Linked DNA regions of Gemmata obscuriglobus. The protein of the gene in region 2 binds, or shares a complex with, the protein of the main gene of each other region. Links are inferred from orthologs where the notes say so. Each region holds a gene or a part of one and is shown on either strand. Other genes may lie near its edges.

Region 1 (9,227 bases), 600 kb from region 2 along the record:
CCAGTCGTTTCAAGTTTGTTGGCTCTGCGTCCCCGCCTGCTGACGCAGGCGGGAGGTAACCGGAGCGTGTTCAGTCGTGCAATTGATCTCGTCACGGCTGTCGCCAATTTGAAATTACTGGCACCCCATTTCGTTCTGTCAGCGTTGTCACCTTCTCGCCACACACGTGTTTTCATCCTTCGCCTGGAACGGCCCTCATCCGGTCACCGGGAACGGCCCCGAGCCGCGGTTTTTGGCTGAACTACGGCTACACCTGAACTACCGTTTTGCGAGGGCACGAGCGCAGGAGCCGGGCGATGGCGCGCGAAAAGGGCGTGTGGCTACTCACGGCCGTATGGCTGTCTGCAATCGGCGCGGGGCTCTGGTTTTGGGAGCGGTACGACACGACACCAGGAGCGGCAGGTGCGCCCGCCGCTCCTAAAAATACTCCACCGCACCGCTGGCTACTGACCGTGTTCGTTCACCCGCACTGCCCGTGCTCGCGGGCGACGCTCGCCGAACTAACGCAGGTGACCGGTGCCGCACCGGACCTCGCCGTTCAAATGCTGTTCGTCGTTCCTTACGGCGTCGATTCAGGGTGGGCGCGGGGGGAACTCTGGGACCAAGCCGCGCGTGTCCCCGGTGCGCGTGTCGCCCTGGACCTGGACGGAGTGCAGGCGCGGCTGTTCGGCGCCGAAACGTCCGGGCACGCCACGCTGACCGCACCGAACGGGGCGGTGGTGTTCAGCGGCGGGTTGACGCCGAGCCGCGGGCGGGCCGGCGAAGGGTTGGCCCGACGGGCGGTACTGAGTTGGGTGCGTGGGGGGACCGGCGCCTCCACCGCCCCGGTGTTCGGGTGCGAGCTTTTGACCCCTGGTGCGTGAGCCGCGATCTGAGTGGGGTGTGCGATGTCGAACGCAGCAGGAGCGAACCGGGCCGGGCGCGTCGTCGAACTGGCGGCGCTGGCTCGCGGGGCGATCCACCGGCGCACGGACCGCACGTTCGCTGTGCTGTTGCTGCTCCAATGGTTCGCGATGGTGGCGCTGGCGGTGTGGGTGTCGCCGCGCACCTGGTCCGGGGCCGACAGCCGCACGCACCCACACATCTGGGCGGCAGTCGCCTTGGGCGGGTTGGTCGTTTCGCTGCCGGTAGCTCTGGCGCTGCGGCGCCCGGGAGCGACCAGCACCCGGTGTGTGATCGCGGCCGCACAGATGCTCTCCGCCGGGGTCCTGATCCACCTGACCGGCGGGCGCATCGAGACCCACTTCCACGTGTTCGGGTCGCTCGCGTTCCTGGCCCTGTACCGCGACTGGCGGGTGCTGCTGGTGGCGTCCGCGGTGACCGCCCTGGACCACATCGCGCGCGGGCTCGCGTGGCCCGAGTCCGTCTACGGAACCGTTGCCGGGGCCGACTGGCGGTGGGTCGAACACGCCGGCTGGGTGGTGTTCCTGGACGTGTTCCTCGGCGCGTCGTGCTGGTGGGGCGAGCGCGACCTGACCCGCACGGCCCAGCGCGAAGCGGAACTGGAAGCGGCCCACGCGACCGTCGAGGAGCGGATCCGCGAGCGCACCGCCGAGTTGTGGCAGCAGGAAGAGCGGTTCCGCAGCGCGTTCGACAGCGCCGCGATCGGGATGGCGATCCTCACCCCCGAGGGCCGGTTCGTGCGCGTCAACCGCGTCCTGTGCGACACGGTCGGATACACCGATGAGCAACTGTTACAGTGCGCGTTCGAGGCCGTCACCCACCCGGACGACCGGCCCGCGGACGCGGCGTTTACGGCCCGGATGATCTCCGGCGAGATCGCCAGCTACCAGCGCGAGAAGCGGTACGTCCACAAGGCCGGGTCGGTCGTGTGGGTGCAGGTCAACGTGTCGCTGGTGCGCGACGCGGCGGGCCGACCGCACCACGTGGTGTCGCAGATCCTCGACATCACCGCCCGCAAGGAGTGGGAAGAGGTGCTCCGGCGGGCGACCGCGGCGGCGGAGGCGGCGAGCCGCGCGAAGAGCGAGTTTCTGGCGAACATGAGCCACGAGATTCGCACCCCCATGAACGGAATCGTGGGGATGACGGAGCTGCTGCTGGAGACCCGGCTGACCCCCGAGCAGCGGGAGTCGGTAGGGCTGGTCAAGTCGTCCGCCGACGCGCTGCTGACGGTGATCAACGACATCCTCGACTTCTCCAAGATCGAGGCCGGCAAGCTGGACCTGGATCCGCTCCCGTTCTCGCTCCGGGACATGGTCGGGGACACGCTCAAGGCGCTCGCCGGGCGGGCCCACGCGAAGGGCCTCGAACTGGCTTGCGAGTTGCTCCCCGATTTGCCGGACGTGCTCCTCGGGGACGCCCACCGGCTGCGCCAGGTTCTGACCAACCTGGTGGGCAACGCGATCAAGTTCACCGACCGCGGCGAGGTCCTCGTTCGGTGCGAGCGGGTGCCCGAATCGGGGGACGCGGTGGTGCTGCGGTTCAGCGTCACGGACACGGGGATCGGGATTCCCGGTGAAAAGCTGAAGGCGGTGTTCGAGCCGTTCACCCAGGCGGACGGGAGCACCACCCGCAAGTACGGGGGCACCGGGCTCGGGCTCACCATCTGCCAGCGACTGGTGGGGCTCATGGGGGGCCGGTTGTGGGCCGAGAGCGAGTCCGGAAAGGGGAGCACGTTCTCGTTCGACGCGCGCCTGGAACTGGCCAAAGGGGCCTTCGCCCGCGCGGCCGAAACGCCCGTGGACCTCACCGACTTTCCGATCCTGATTGTGGACGACAACGCGACCAACCGGCGGGTTCTGGCCGAGACGGTGCGCCACTGGGGCGCGAAGCCGACGTGCTCGGCGAGCGGGCCGGAGGGCCTTGACGAGCTGCGCTGGGCCGCCGCAACCGGGAAGCCGTTTCCGCTGGTGCTGCTCGACGGGATGATGCCCGGGTTGGACGGGTTCTCGACCGCCGAGCGGATCGTGGGCGATTCGGAGTTGGCGGGCACCGCGGTGCTCATGCTCACGTCCGCGGACCGCCAGGGCGACGCGGCCCGGTGCCGCGAGATCGGGGTGGCCGCGTACCTGGTGAAGCCCGTCAAGAGCGCCGAACTGAGCCGGGCCATCGCGGCGGCGCTCCGCGGCACCTGTGCCCTAAACGCCTCGCCCGCCGATTCACGGACGCCGCGCGAGGCCGCGGGCCGGGGCCCAGCGCCGCAGGGGCCGCGGCTGCGGGTGCTGGTGGCCGAGGACAACCCGGTGAACCAGCGGGTCGTCCTCCGGCTGCTGGAGAAGTTCGGACACGCGGTCACCATGACCGCCGACGGGCGCCAGGCGGTCGACGCGCTAAGCCGCGAACCGTTCGACATCGTGCTGATGGACGTGCAGATGCCAGAAATGGACGGATTCGAGGCGACCCAGGTGATCCGCCGGCGCGAGGCGGGAACCGGGCGCCACACGCTCATCGTGGCAATGACCGCGCACGCCATGAAAGGCGACCGCGAGCGGTGCCTTATCGCGGGCATGGATGATTACGTGAGCAAGCCCGTCCAACGGTCCGAGCTGACCCGGGTGTTGGACCGGGCGACGGCGACGGCGACCGTGACTGCAAACGTAGCTACACCCGGACCAGCGATACCGGCCGGGGCCGCGGAGCCGGCGTTCGATCGCGCCGGCGCGGTCGAACGCCTGGCCGGCGACGAGGAGCTGTTCACCGAGGTGGCAGGGCTCTTCCGTTCGGACTCGGAGCGGTTCCTTGAGGAGTTGCGCGAGGCCGTCAGCGGCGGGGACGCGGTGGCGGTCCGCCGTGCGGCGCACGGTCTCAAGGGGGCGGCTGGGTATCTGAGCGCGAAGCCGGTGGTGGACACGGCACAGGCGCTGGAGGCGATCGGCGCGACAGGCAATTTGAGTACCGCTCCGGTCGCGCTGGAGCGACTGACGTGTGAGGTGCGCCGCCTCACCGCCGCACTTGCGGCCGCGCCCGAACTGGCACCCGGCTAGCGGTCGCGCCAGCCACCGTGTCGAAACGTCCATCACCGCGCACTCGTCGGCCCGGTTCAGCCACGGGATCTTTACAGTGTGCCGGAAGGTCGTAATCGCCGCAAGATGCGCGCGATGGACTGAACGAGTCGTCCCGACGCCGGAGCACCGCCGCTCTGCGACCCGACTATCACGGCGTCTGGTCCGATTTTGTCGGCAGCTTCTCCGGCGCAGCGGGCTTCTCGGGCTCACTTCCGCCGCGGACGCGATCGATCGTCGCGGACGGCTTCTCCAGGTCGACGACCACTTCCTTGTCCCAGATGCGCTCCCCTTCGTTCGCGGCTTTGTCCAGGGCGCGCACGCGGACGTAGAACTTCCACACCTTATCGTCCGGCACCTCCCACGCGTACCGCCCGCTGGTCGCCGTGAGGTTGTTGTCCAACCGGTACTTGATCTCGTTCCACTGCTTCGCGGAACGATCGAGAGACCACTCCAAGCTCACCGGCTGCGGCATGAGGTTCGGGTCGACCACGGTCCAGGTGATCTCCACCAGCGGCCCGCGGACCCCGCCGGGCTTAACCTGAACCGCCGTGATCTGAACCTCGGGCGGTTTGGTGTCCACGACCACCAGCACCATCGCGGGGTCGTCCTTCTTGGGCGGATCGGCTTTCGCACCGGCGCCGCTCTCGGGGATGATGTAAAACCCGTAGGTGCCCTCACGCTCGGCCTTGTACGGCAGCGACAGCTTGTGCGGCCCCTTGCTGTCCGGCGTCAGCTTTTTCTCGTAGCGGGCCACGTGCGCCCAGTCGCCCTGGTCCTTTTGAACGTACAGGTGAGCCGCCTGCACCCCGGACCGGCCCATCTTTTGAACGGTGGACTCGACGGTGAAGTCCAGCCGGTTGACGAAGTCGATGCGCGGCTGCGGGAGTGTGGTGCCGGTGAACGTGCCACCGCCGCTTTTGGGCAACCCGACCATGGTGCCGGACTCGGCCGGGATGCGCACCACCGGCGACGAACCTTCGTGTCCGGCCCGGTCGCGGGCGACCACCCGCACGTCGAGCGACTTACCTTGAGGGATCTTCCATGCGTAGCTGTCGCTCGCCTTGAACACCCGGTTGGGGGCGTCGATTTTGGTCCACTCGGAACTAGTGGGCCACTTGCACTCAAGCGTGACACCGGCCGGGTCCAGGTTGTCGTCGGTCGCGCGCCACTCGACGCCGCTCCCGAGCGGGGCGAGTTGGACCCGCGGGAACGTGGTGTCGATGACCACACGGATGGTGGCGGCAAGGGCGTCGAACTTCGGGTTCACTTCACCGTTCGCGAAGATGTACTGCCCCACGAACTCGTAGTCGCCGTCGCGCGGCGCGTCGAAGATGATGCCCTTCTTGTTGCCGTTGATGTCGCTGAGCCCGGTGAGCGGCAGCTTCGGCCCCTTCTGGAACGTTCCGCGGTTGAGCGCGTAGTAGAGCTGGATGTGGGTCGGCTTCGGGTCCATCTTCGCGACCGCGTCCTGATCGATCGGGAACCCGAACGAGCGGTGCGGCCAATAGTACGGGCGGAGCCCGCCGAACGGGTCGTCCTGGGTGCGTGCGGCAGTAGACAGCGCGAGCGCGGCCAACAGACCGAGGGCGAAGCGGAGGCTGTTTCGAGCTCGCACGGTGGACCTCCCTTGTGGCGCGGAGGGATCCGATGCGCCATGTCCCCATGATCGACCAGAGAAGCTGGGGAACTTGAAGGAAAGGGCCGCGACTGCGCGAGGAGTGAGGAGTTGCCGTTTGACATTTGGGCGTGCCCCTCACTCTCGATCCTCCTCTACTTGCCTTTCACGTACTTGGCTGGATCGGCGTTGAACTCGTCGCGGCACCCGGAGCAGCACACGTAGTACGTCTTGCCCATGTACGTGACCGGGATGTTCGCCGACCCACCCGACACGATGCACTCGGGCTTCTTCGCGCCGCCCGCGAACGACTCTCCGTCCTTGCTCCCTGACATTTGATGAACCGTCGAGAAAAGCCCTTTTCCGCCGTCCTGTTTTTCGTATTTCATGGCGAACCGCGCGCCCTCTGCAATAGTGTTCATCGTCACGCGGTACACGTCGCCGGTCTTGGCGTCCTTGCGGTCCACTTTCAGCGCGCCCTTGGCGATGTCACCTTCAAACGTCTGGGCCTCTCCCTTGCCGCTCGGGGTGAGCGCGAGCACGTACTTTTTCTTGTCCAGGTTGTACCGCAGTTCGCCGCCGGAGAAGTACTTGCCCTTTCCCTCCGCGAACTCGACCGCGATCCACGCCTCCCCGTCCTTGAACTTCCACCCCCAGGCCACCTTTTCCTTCCAGGCGTCCGTTTTGCCCCCCACCTTCTGGGTGCCTTCGAGGTTCCACGTGCCGACGAAGTCCTGAACCTCTTGCAGCGCCTTTTTGACCTTCGCCGCGTCGTCGGGCTTGGCCTTCTTGTTCGGTTGGGCCAGGCCGGCGGCCGAGGCCAGCGCGAGAATGCCGGCCGCAAGCGCGGCAAGGGCGGCGGTCCGCTGGAACATCGCGTAACTCCTGTTGGTTTCGTGGAGAAGTAAGCGGCGGGTCGGGCAGAGTTTGGACGCGGTGCCGCCGGTTCAGTTCCACAACTCCATGATACCCTAGCCCACGAAAATACCATCCGCGGCTTCAGGCCCGAATGCGAGGGCGTCATTGGGGCCGTCCGGGGCCTCGTCGAACGCGTCGGAGGAGGTCTCGACGACCGAGGCGAACACCGGTCCCGCGATCAGGTCCGCGAACCCGCCACCGCTGTGGGTCGGTGGGTCGATTGTGAACCGCTCCCGCCGCACGACGGTTTCGGTGATCCCGTCGGTGAACCCGGTGCTGTTCACGTCGCCCGCGGCCCGGTACGTTCCGCTGTTAGAACCGAAGAAGGGCATAACCACCACCGTTCGTGGGCCGAATGAAGTAGCGCCGAACACACCATGGCGTGTTCGGCGCTACTTCATTCGGCCCACGAACGGCAACCCGGTGCAGTAGGTTGTGTGCCGCGTTTGAAAGTGCGGCGCCCGCCCCCTGCGGAACCGGTACAGGTGGCAGCCGCTTTCGGGCGGAACAGGTCGCGCCCTTCAGAGTAGCCGGCGACGGCAATTACAAACGAACCGTTTAGTGCGATATCAAACAGCAAATAGCAAGCGTGTCGCCGCTTTCCTCCTGGCGGGATAGAGACGGCCGCCGAGATGTCGGGCACTAGCGCATCCGGCAGTTGCGTGTCAGACTGATTGGCGCGAGATCTGCAAAGCGCACAGACACACGTCCCCCCTGCGAGTCGTCGCGAGCGTCGAGCCAGTCGGCAAACGCGAACCAAGCGGTATCATCGCCAGGGTTAGCGCGGACCGCGCCCAGGAACGCCGCTTCGTCCGACAGCGCCCGCTCACGCAAGAACGGTTCGCGTCACTTCGCTCCGTTGGCGGCGAGCTTCTCTTTTTTGACGTGGTCGCGCATCGGCTGGATCATCTGGTCGAGGGCGCCCGCCATAATCGCGTCGAGTTTGTAGACGGTGAACTCGATCCGGTGGTCCGTGCAGCGGTTCTGCGGGAAGTTGTACGTTCTGATGCGGGCGTTGCGGTCGCCGGAGCCGATCTGCTCCTTGCGCATGCTGGCCCGCTCGCGGTGGATGCGTTCCTGCTGCCGCTCGAACAGGCGGGACCGCAGAATACGCATCGCCTGCTCGTAGTTCTTGCCCTGGCTGCGGCCGTCCTGGCACTTCACTTCCATCTCGTCGGGGGTGCCCTTCTTGTACCAGATGCGCACCGCCGACTCGGTCTTGTTGACGTGCTGCCCGCCGGCCCCGCCGGCCCGCATCCGCTCCCACTCGATGTCGTTCGCCTCGTTGATCTCGACCTGCGCCTCTTCGGGCTCGGGGAGCACCGCGACCGTCGCCGCCGAGGTGTGAATGCGGCCCTGGGTCTCGGTGGCCGGCACGCGCTGGACGCGGTGCCCGCCGGACTCGTAACGCAGGAGCTGGTACACGTCGTCGCCGGTGACGCCGAACGCGACTTCCTTGAACCCACCGGCTTCACCGGGGCTGGAGGCGATCTCCTCGATCTTCCAGCCTTTCTCACGCGCGTACCGGGTGTACATTTCGTACAGATTACCGGCGAACAGTGCGGCTTCGTCGCCGCCGGTGCCGGCCCGGATTTCAATGATGAGTTTGGAAAAGTCTTCTGATGGGTCGAGCAGGAGCTTCTCTTCGATTCGGGCGTGGAGCGCGTCTCGCTTCGGGCGCAGGTCCGCCAGTTCCTCGTCGGCCATGTCCTTCAGGTCGGGGTCGGCCGCCATTACCTCGGCGTCTGCGATGGCCCGGCAGAGCCGCTTGTACTCGATGTACGGCTCCACGATCTTGGCAAGGGCGCCCCGCTCCTTGCCGATGGCGCCGGCTTTGACGGGGTCGCCGGCGATCGCAGGGTCGTAAAGCTGCTGTTCGAGTTCGGCGTAACGCGCGAGTTGCGGTTCGAGTGTGGGAAACATCGTTTTGGTGTCTGGTGTTCGGGTGCTGGGTGTCTGATCGGAACGGGCGCACGAGTATCGGGGCCGCTAAAGCGGTCCGAGGTCGTAAGCCGCCCGCCGATCCGAAACGTGAGACACAAGCCGCCCTCGCTGGAACCGAACACCGAACGACGCAGGCGTGCCTTACTTCTTGTCTTCGGCCTTCGCGTCCTTCTTGCCGTAGCCGGTCTTCTTGTACTTGTCGTTGAACTTCTGGACCCGCCCGGTGGTGTCGAGCAGCTTCATCTTACCGGTGAAGAACGGGTGGCTGGCGCTGGAGATTTCCAGCTTGTACAGCGGGTACTCGTTCCCGTCGGTCCACTTGATGGTGTCGGTGGTCGGCACACACGACTGCGACAGGAACGCGAACTCCGCCGCGGCGTCCTGGAACACGACCGGCCGGTAGTTGGGGTGAATGCCCTTCTTCATAACGATTGCTCCACAAATACAAGTTTAGGCTAGTTATCGTAGAGACGCATCGGCGGGGCGACAAGGCAGCGTCGCCCGCTCAGTCACGCGAGATTACGGCAGCATTTCCACTCCCAGCAGCGTAAAATCGTCGGCGTGGTGAAGGTGCTGGAGCAACTCGCGGGCAACCGCGTCGACGAACTCCGAACCGGTCGCGGCGCGGTGCCTCGTTACGGCGTCCAGCAGCCGGTCGGCCGCCCCCGGGCCGGGCGCCCCATCGGGGCGCGTCCCGTCGGTCCCGATTAGTAGGCGGTCTCCGGGTTTCAGCACCCCAGTAAGCGGCTGGTAGGTCGTATCGGCGGTACCTAGGAACGGCCCCG
Region 2 (9,306 bases):
AGTTCGCGGAGCCGCGCCGCGGCCGGGAGCTTCGACAGCCTTTCGACGAACCCGTCGGCACCGACACCGATCCACGCCTTGATTCCAACGAGTCGTGGGAACCTGTCACTCGCGATCAGCGCGAGTAGCGATTCCGCCGACAGCGTGTTGTCGATTTGCAGGTACTCCAGGTGCGGCCACGGGCGCCCGCTCAGCAGCACGCCAATCGCGTCAGCCTTATCCCCCGCTTTGAACGTCAGCCACCGCAGCGATTCCGTCAGCGGCGACTGGACGAGGCGGCCCAGCGCCGGGGGTTCCAGCTCCGCATCAAACAGCTCCAGCCGCCGCAGGTCGCGGAGCGCCGGACGGTCGAAGAACGCCTTGGCCGGTCGCCCGGTTGATAGGTGCCCCCACACCGTGAGTGAAAGCAGCTCCTGCGGCCCGCCGGTCAGGGACTTCCAGTGCGCGGCGGCCCACTGGCCCGACACGGCGAGTTCGCGGAGCCCCGGCACCCCCGGACCGGCAACCAGTTCGGCCACCGCCGGGTGCGCGCCGTGGCAGTTTCGCACCTCGAGCGTGCGAAGATCCGGGCGCGTGCCGCCGAGGAGCGCCTTCAGCCCGTCGCCCCCTAGCGCCGCGTGCCCCCCGAGCCGGATGGCGGTGAGCCGCGACACCCAGTCCGCGCGCCCCAGGGCCGCCGCCCCGGCGGGCGTCAGCTCCGGCGCCGTCAGGTTCTCTCCCGAAAGCGTAAGCTCGCGCAGCGCGGGCAGGTTCGTTTTCCGAGCGAGGACGAAGGCCTGCTCGTCACTGAAATCGGAACCGGTCAGCGACAGCACCTCGAGACGCGGCAGGTGCGCGGACCGGACCAGGCGCTCCAACCCGCCGGACGGGACCGGCCCGTTCAGTTCCAACCGGGTGAGGTCGGCGCGGGCCGCCGTCTCGGCCAGCGTGCGGTAGATCGCCGGGCGCAGTTCCGCGGGGCAGAACCGGCCGAGTTCCAGCCACAAAGTCCGCAGGGCCGGCAGCGCGTCGGTCGTCAGCAGCCAGCGCCGGTCCCCCGCGCTCGGGTCGAAGTAGAACCGGGCCGACGCGATCGGTCGGTGCGCGAACCAGTCCCGGGCGCGCGCTTCGGGCACCGGGTCCAGAAAGGCGGTGGCCCCGCCCGCGAGCCCGCGGCTCGGGACGAAGAACCCGGTCGGGAACCCTTCGGCCGTTCCCGGCGCGCCGGGCGCCCGGCACCACCTCGTACCGAGTTCGCGGAGCAACCGGCCGCTCCGAACGCGGTCGGCGGCGTACCCGTCGCCCCACGGGGGCGTGCGCGCGAGCCGGCACTGGGTGCGGATGAGGTCCGCGTGCGCGGGCTCGGCGTTCTCTTGGAGCCAATCGGCGTACACGAGCCGCGCGGTGTCCTCGTGCGGGTCCGCCAGGATCGCTCGGTACAGCGCGACCTCCTCGGGGTGTGCCATGCGTGCCTTCCCACTTCAGTGATGCCCGCGGGTATTCTCGCACCCGTGAGCACCGCTGTCACGCGATGACGCCCCGCGCACCCGTTCCGGTCCCGTGTTGCAGTTGCCGGCTACGAAGTGGGGCCGGACCTCAACGAGCCCGCGGCGTGAAGGGGCACCGTGTGCCCCTTCACGCCGCGGGCTCGTCGAAACAATGTGTGACCGCAACCGGATCCGGGCACGCGCTACGCCAGATCGAACAGGAGCACTTCACCGTTACCCGATACGGTTACCTCGCGCTCGTGTTCAACCGCGACCGCGTCACCCGCGACGAGTTCCTTGCCGTTGACGGTCGCCGTCCCGGTGGCGACGTGGACGAACGCGGCGCGGCCAGCAGCCAACTCGTGACGGACGCCCTCCCCGCGCAGCTTGGTCTGGTACACGCGAGCGTCCTGGTGAATCGTCAGCGAGCCGTTCGCCCCGTCCGGGGACGCCACCAGCGCCCATTTCCCGCTCTTGTCGGTGTCGGTGAACACCTTCTGCTGGTACCCGGGCTTGTGCCCGCGGCGGTCCGGCAACAGCCAGATCTGGAGCAGGTGGACGGGCTCCTCGTCGGACGGGTTGAACTCGCTGTGCGTTAACCCGGTGCCGGCGGTCATCGCCTGCCACTCGTTGGCCCGGATCACTTCGCCGTTGCCCATGCTGTCGGCGTGCTCGAGCGCCCCCGACAGCACACAGGTCAGGATCTCCATGTCGCGGTGCGGGTGCGTGGGGAACCCGCCGCCCGGCGCGACCCGGTCGTCGTTAATGACCCGCAGCGCGCGGAACTGGTGGTGCTTGGGGTCCTGGTACTCGCCGAACGAGAACGTGTGCCGGCTGTCGAGCCAGCCGCCGTAGCGTGTGACCCCGCGGTCGGTCCCTTTACGAATCGTGAGCATTGGTGAATCCAGTGGCGCCCCGAGGTCAGGTGGGGCACCAGGGGATACCGCGGGCAGAGGTGCGACTTTCAGACCGGTGCCGGGCCACTCACGCACAATGCGCCCCCCGGGTGGGGGGCCGTACTCCCGGTGCCGTCTTCGGCCTGCGCAACACGACGTTTATAGCGACAGTCGTCGTGCCGAACCGGAGATGTCACCGGGCGCGGCGGGCAAGTTACAACGTGCCCGGTGGCGGCTACTTCGTGACCTTGAACAGTTGCGCGCCGGTACGGATGTAGAACGCGCCGTCGGCCGCGGCAACCCCGTACACGATCGGGTCGCCGTACTCACCGCCGGGCGCATCCTTCTTGTCACCGGGCGCGTCTTTCTTGCCACCGGCCGGCGTCGGTTTTGCCTTCGTTTCCCAGAGCTTGTTCGATGCGATCTGATCGAACTCCTTGCCGGCCTTCAGCACGCTGGTGGTGCCGTCCTTGCCGAAGAAGTACACGTGCCCGCCGGCGCCGACCGGCGAGGCCCAGCACGCGCCGTCGGTGCGCTCGGCGAACAGCTCCTTGCCGGTCGCGAGGTCGTGCGCGTACACCACGCCCACCTGGTTCACGAAGTACGCGACGCCTTCGTACCCCAGCGGGGTGGCGTAGTTCGAGACGCCCGCCCTTGCGGCCCACGCGGGTTCAAACGTCGGCTTGCCGTCCTTCGAGACCAATTTCAGGCACCCGTTGCTCTTGGCCCCGGCGGGCGATTCCTCCTTCGACCGGCTCGTGCCGCCGCCGAACAGCACCCGGTCGCCAATCACCGACGCCGACGGGATCGTGTTCCCGACCACGTTGTCGAGCTTCCACAGTTCCTTGCCGGTGTCGGCGGCGTAGCCGATCACCGTACCCGCGCTGCTAGCGATCACCTCGGGGCTCCCGTTCCGGGTGGCGACGACGGGAGACGCCCAGCCGCCCTTCTGCTCGCGCCCCACCTTCCATTTGTTTTCGCCGTCCACCTTTTTGACCGCCAGCAGGTACGACGGCCCGCGGTGGTCGATGAGAACGAACACGGCGTCTTCGGTCTGTGCCAGCGAGCTGCCGATCCCGTGACCGCCCTGGAACTCGCCGTACTCCTTCACGAGGTCGCGCGCCCAGCGCACCTTGCCGGCGTGGGTCAGCGCGATCAGGTTCCCGCCCTCGAAGAAGCAGTACACCCCGTCCGCGTCGACGCACGGGGTGGGGGCGGCGCGGCTGATGGTGTAGCTCCACTTTGCCTTCTGAGTGGGCTCGAAGGTGTGCCGCCACTTCTCCTTGCCGGTCTTGGCGTCGAGCGCGACCACGTACCCCTTTTCGCGGTTGTCCCCTTCCACGGCGGTCAGGTAGACGGTGCCGTCCCACACCACCGGAGAGGACTGGCCGTAGCCGGGCAGGTCCGCGGTCCACGCGAGCCCGTCTTTGGGACCCCACGCGGTGGGGTACGCGCCTTTAGCAACGGACTCGCCGGTGCCACGGAAGCCGGGCCAAGCGTCGGCCGCCGGGGCGGACAGTGCGGTCGAGAGTGAGAGCGTGAGTACGAGTGCGGCGCGCATGAGCGCCCTCCGGGTAACGGTTCGCTGCGGTCTGCGCAGCGCGGCAGTAGGGTGCAAGCTACTCGAATAACTTAGTTATACTAAATTAAACGCATATGCATAGTGCTGAGGCGGAAATGTGGATGCCGGAGGCGCGGTGCTCAAACTGATCGCCCCGCGCCACGCGCAAAAGCAGCCCGCACGATCTGATTCACGACCCGGCTGGTGGTATCTGTTTCTTGTGGCACAGACATTCCTGTCTGTGCAGGGCGATAAGGCCGCACAGACAGGAATGTCTGTGCCACAAAGACAAAAACCAAAACAGACAGCACCAACCGGATTGTGAGTGAATGAGGTCACCGCGCGGTCATCAGGTCGTGCATTCCGAACCCGAGCGCGAGTGCGACACACGCGCCAAACAACACCAGGGCAAACCCGAGCTTGCGCGTGGCCTTCAGTTGCCACCACATGAACACACCCGAAACGCCCCAGAAGACCATCACGAACGCCATCACGTCCACGATCACGGCCCAGAACCACCGCGCGTTCGTGCTGCCCGGGAACCCGTGTGCCGTGTGCAGGCGGGTGAGGAACCGGCGGGTCGAAAGCTCCTCCGGCGGCGCCGGCGCGCCCGCCGACGCCCCGTTAACGGTGCCGCTCTGGGCGTTGTAAGTGACGGTCCACACCTTCTCGCCCTCGGACATCCGGAACGTCAGATCCGGGACGCTGGTCACGGTGAGTTCGTCCGTCGGGAACCCGGTGCGTTCGAGGACGGTGCGCGCTGCCGATTTCACCCGCTCGTGGAGCGGTTCCGGGAGCTGAAGACCGGTCTGAGGCGGAGCGGCCGACGGGGCCGGCTCACCTTTCGAGCCCCCGCCGCCTTTTTCCCCGCGTTCCCCGCGCCCGCCACCCTTCTCCCCTCGCCCGCCCCCGCCTTTTTCTCCGCGCCCGCCCTTCGTGCCGCTGACGGCGAACGGGGCCTTCTCTTCGCTCTTGGGCTGCGCCGCTACCGCGTTCCTCGATCGCACCGTGCCGCCGGCGCTGTTCACGTCGATGGCGATGTTCACGTCCTGCCCCTCGGCCTTCGCCGTGGCGAACGCGAGGTCGCGTGTGTACTTCGCCTTCTCCGGTTCAACGAGGGTGTAGGCGTGCTCGCCTTTCGCGCGCTCGTTGAGGGCCGCGACCACCTGGGCCGCCAGTTCCGCGGGCTTGGGCGGCGCTTCCATCGGCGTGCCCGCCAGCTCGGTCGCGCCGAACGAGACCGACGGCGCGTCGCTGAACGCGGTCGGGTGGTTGAACAGGAACCCGGTGAAGCCGTACAGCACGGCCCAGGGCAGCAGGAACAGCCCGAGGTACAGGTGCGCCCGGCGGACGACGTGCATCACCCGCTTGCCCAGCGGGCGGCGCTTGACCTGCGGGGCCGGGCGGTCGTACCCGGCGCCCGCGTCGGGCGCGGGCGGTTCGGCAACACTCATCGTTTGCGCTCCGAAAGTTAGTAGTCGTTGCCGATCACTTCGCCGCCGTTGCGGCTGCCCAAGGCCCGGTAGGTGGCCATTGACACGCTCTCGCGAACGAACTTCACCGACCCGTCCCCGAACACGAAGTTGCAGCCGCCGGTGTGGCTGCTGCGGAACCCGCCGAGGGCGGTGTTCTTGTACCAGGCGCTGTCCGCGTTCGTGTTGAGCGCCGAGGGGGCCGCGGCCGTGCAGGTCACGGTGCCGGCTTTCATGTTCAACGTGGCCGCGGGGCCGACCAGCGTCTTGAAGTTCATCGGCGTGTGCGTGGCGCCCTCGTTCGCGTCCGCCCCCGGGTGCGGGAACACGTAGTTCGTGTTGCCGGTGAACGGCCCGGTCAGCGCCGCGCCGGTGTGGATGTTCGTGCCGCTCACCCAGGTGCTGCCCTGAATGGTGTAGTGCTTCTCGCCCGCAAGGAACGTGTTCGACAGCCCGTCGGTGACGCTGGCGAACGTGAGGTAGCGCAAACTGCCCGCGGCCGTTGTGTTGGTCGCCGGCGGGGGCACGAACGCGGAGACGAACATCCCGTCGTCCTCGGTCCAGCGCTGCTTCGTGCCGGTCCCGGTCTGGATGACCGCGCCCGAGCCGTCGGTCATGTAGCTGAAGTTCCCCCGGGACGCGACGTAGCTGCTGTACGAGTTGTACCCGGCGTTCTGCGGCACCGGCATCGAGGGGCAGAGGTAGGTCGGGATCGGGTTGCTGGTGAGGGTCCGGTTCGAGGTCACCCCGTCGGCGCCGACGGTCGCGTCGCTGTAGCTCTTGGTGCGGTCGTACTTGCTGGCGTAGGCGTCCTGCTCGATGTACGGCAGGATCAGGAGGAACCCGCTGAAGTGCTTCGAGGTGATCCCGTCCGGCAGAACCGACGGCGCGTACGAGCCGCCCTCGGAGTGCCCGTTCGGGGCGAAGCTGAACACCGGCAGCTTCTGCACCGAATCGTGATAGTTGTGGACCGCCAGGCCGAGTTGCTTGAGGTTGTTGGCGCACTTCATCCGGGCCGCCGCTTCGCGGACCTTTTGCACCGCCGGGAGCAGCAGGCCGATCAGGACCGCGATGATCGCGATCACAACCAGCAGTTCGATCAGCGTGAAGCCCTTCTTCGCGCGCATGGGCGCCTCTCCTTTTGGGGAGTGAGAGCGGAGCTGCGTCACTGCGGGTTGGTGAGCGTGCGGCTGGTGGGGGCCGGTCGCGTCCCTGGAGCGGTGCCTGAGCAAGCTCACGGACACGACCCAACCGCATAATGACGGCTGGGGCGCGTCGACCTTGTTGAGACAAATTCTCAATAGGACAGCTTTACATTATCTGCGGATTGGATACTGTCAACATTCGAGCAGGAAATATCGCACTGAAACGCTCCGGGTTCGGTGGACCGGGGCGTGGGTGCGGGGTGGCGCGTGAAATTGCGTCTCAGTTCCAAGTGGTGAGAAGCTACCGATGAGCGATAAAGACCCAGAGGATGACCGCGACGAACCTGCTGCGACGGGCGGGTCCGAGCGGACCATCCAGGCGGACGAATTGTTCGCGGGCAAACGTGAGGTGTGGATCGAGCTGGAAGGCGTGCGCTACCGGTTACGGATCACACGCCGCGGCAAGCTGATTTTGCAGAAGTGAGAATGACCTTGTCCGCGAGAGGGGCGTTTCCGGACCGCTGACAACGTCATTCTCACTTCTTCTTCGCGGTCACGACGCGGGGGTTCTTCCCCATGTCTTTGATCGTCGGGCCGAGTTCGAGTTCCGGCTGTTCGGCGATGAGCGCCCGCACGGCGGCGTCCTGTTTCCAGCCGATTTCGAGCAGAAGCGACCCGCCCGGTTTGAGGAACGGGCCGACGGCCGCAGCGATCCGCCGGTAGAACGCGAGCCCGTCCGGTCCGCCGTCGAGGGCGACCCGCGGCTCGTGGTCACGAACGTCGGGTGCCAGTTCCGCGAACTCCGACTGTGCGATGTACGGCGGGTTGCTCACGACGAGGTCGAACGTTACCCCGGCGGGCAGCGGCGCAAAGAGGTCGCCCTGAAGGAACGTCATCCGATCCGCCACGTTGTTCTTTATGGCGTTGCGCTTGGCCACCGCAAGGGCGTCGGGCGAGACGTCGGTCGCGGTAACGTGTGAATCTTTCTTTTGGTGCGCCAGGCTCACCGCGATGCACCCCGAACCGGTGCCGATATCGAGGACGGCAGGAGCCGTGAGCGGTTTGAGCCGCTTGAGCGCCTCGCCCACGAGGGTTTCGGTATCGGAACGCGGGATCAGGACGGCCGGGTCCACATCGAAGTTGAGGAGATAGAACCCGCGCGAGCCGACGAGGTACGCAACCGGCCACCCGGCCAACCGTCGCGTGATGAGTTCCTTGTACTTCGCCCGTTCGGCGTCGGTCGGTTCCTCGTCGAACCGCATGGTGAGGTAGGTGCGGTCCGTTTGCAGGACGTGTGCGAGGAGCAGTTCCGCTTCGAGTTTGGCCGCTTCAACGCCCTTCGTTTTGAGAAAGTCCGTGGTCCACACGAGCAGCGCGCGGACGGTCCAAACGGTCGGCGTTGGCGGGGGCATGAGTCCGTTCTCGGCAAGATTGAGGGCGTTGGGGCATTATTGCGAATGCCGCGCCGCCGTGACAGACCGGTTTGGTGAACGGCCGTCGCGTTCTGTGCTGCGACGGATTCACTCACCGGCAGTCGGATCGAATGCACGAGCCACCCGGACCATCACTCCGGCCATGAACCCCATCGCGGTCAGCACGAGAATTGCAGAGACCGTACCCGGTTGCCCCAGAAACACGAACAGTTCGCCGGACCATACCCGCTTCGGCGCGGTCGGCGCATCGCGCCGGTCGAGCAGCGCCACTTCATCCGCGCGCGGCTTTAAGACCTCTGACGGCAGTGTTGCCTTTTCCGGCCCTTTTCCCTCGGCGGCTTTCATCTCGTAAGGCAAAGCGTCCTCATCCTCATCGGTCCGGCTTTCCCCACGGTCAAGCGAGCGCGGGGAATCGGCCGGGTCGCGCTCGCGCGGGAGCGGCGGGGCAAGCGGTTTCGGAGGGTCGTCGTCGGCCACTTGCGCTTTCACACGCTTGCGCGGCGGCTTCGGCGGATCGTCGTCCGCGATCAGCACGTTGTACCCCACCAGTTCGCCGTCCGGAGTGTTAATCGGCTGGAGGTCACTCGGCTGAGTCGCGAGCGCGACTGACTCTTCAGATTCCTTGACGCGGGCGCGTTTCGCCGGCCCCGGTTTGGGTTTCTTCTTCCGGCGCCGGAGCAGGTCTTTTGTGAACAGCAGCGCGAACGCCAGCCGCCCCAACAAGCGGGCATAGAGGAGCATCGTAACCGCCAGCAGCGGCATTCCGACAAAGAGCAGCGGGTACTCACCTTTGGTCAGAAACGCCCACTTGAATGCCACCCCGAACACCGCGTACACGGGCACCGTCAACACGAAGAAGCCCGCCGTTACCGCCGGCTTCTGCGCCAACCGGGCGAACACGTCCGCGTTAAGGGGCACCCACGCGGTCGATGCGCTCAGCGAAGCGAGCTGGCTCACCGGGTACAGAGCCCACATCACCAGCAGCGGGACCACGAACTTCAGCCAGGGTTCGCTCGGCCCGACCGCCCGGCTGATCAGGTAGGCCGGTCCGGCCCAGAGTCCGATCAGCCACGCGAGGTAGAACACTTTGAGGAAGTTGTCGGTGAGCGCCTCGCCCTGCCAGGGGATCTCCTTCGCGCCCGCCGCGGTGCCTTCCAGCACTGACAGGTAGTAGTTCGCCGCGCAAAGCAAGAACAAGAACCCGAACAGTGTGCTGCCGACCAGCGCGGGCACAAATATCAGAGCCTCAAGACCCACCATCTGTACACCCCGAAACGGCGCGCGAGGGCCGCAGACAGCATACGGACGCCGGCCCGTGCGCGTCGTTTCAGTG

Evidence for each region.
Region 1: the proteins of prmC (region 2) and prfA are in contact, whole or in part, in a crystal structure (PDB 2B3T), measured with the Escherichia coli proteins. The link is inferred for Gemmata obscuriglobus from one-to-one orthologs.

What each region holds. Positions count from the first base shown.
Region 1 is NZ_CP042911.1:6,698,276-6,707,502, forward strand. The notes cover bases 6,384-9,227. They hold prfA (peptide chain release factor 1), read right to left. Parts: upstream 8,422-9,227; coding sequence 7,345-8,421; downstream 6,384-7,344. Other genes in these bases: GobsT_RS27940 (YHS domain-containing protein), read right to left, coding at 6,384-6,455; GobsT_RS27945 (hypothetical protein), read right to left, coding at 6,552-6,830; GobsT_RS41260 (TIGR02996 domain-containing protein), read right to left, coding at 7,141-7,332; GobsT_RS27960 (type B 50S ribosomal protein L31), read right to left, coding at 8,584-8,868; GobsT_RS27965 (PP2C family protein-serine/threonine phosphatase), read right to left, coding at 8,962-9,227. In the rest of the region: GobsT_RS27925 (thioredoxin domain-containing protein), read left to right, coding at 297-863; GobsT_RS27930 (hybrid sensor histidine kinase/response regulator), read left to right, coding at 888-3,944; GobsT_RS27935 (hypothetical protein), read right to left, coding at 4,114-5,580; more of GobsT_RS27940, read right to left, coding at 5,736-6,383. UniProt on the Escherichia coli protein: Peptide chain release factor 1 directs the termination of translation in response to the peptide chain termination codons UAG and UAA.
Region 2 is NZ_CP042911.1:6,101,631-6,110,936, forward strand. What follows is about bases 6,015-8,937. They hold prmC (peptide chain release factor N(5)-glutamine methyltransferase), read right to left. Parts: upstream 7,953-8,937; coding sequence 7,077-7,952; downstream 6,015-7,076. Other genes in these bases: GobsT_RS25580 (DUF1559 domain-containing protein), read right to left, coding at 6,015-6,522; hemP (hemin uptake protein HemP), read left to right, coding at 6,848-7,024; GobsT_RS25595 (hypothetical protein), read right to left, coding at 8,061-8,937. Outside these bases: GobsT_RS38965 (TIGR02996 domain-containing protein), read right to left, coding at 1-1,445; GobsT_RS25565 (pirin family protein), read right to left, coding at 1,670-2,362; GobsT_RS25570 (outer membrane protein assembly factor BamB family protein), read right to left, coding at 2,598-3,923; GobsT_RS25575 (PepSY domain-containing protein), read right to left, coding at 4,259-5,377; more of GobsT_RS25580, read right to left, coding at 5,395-6,014; more of GobsT_RS25595, read right to left, coding at 8,938-9,233. UniProt on the Escherichia coli protein: Methylates the class 1 translation termination release factors RF1/PrfA and RF2/PrfB on the glutamine residue of the universally conserved GGQ motif, i.e. on 'Gln-235' in RF1 and on 'Gln-252' in RF2.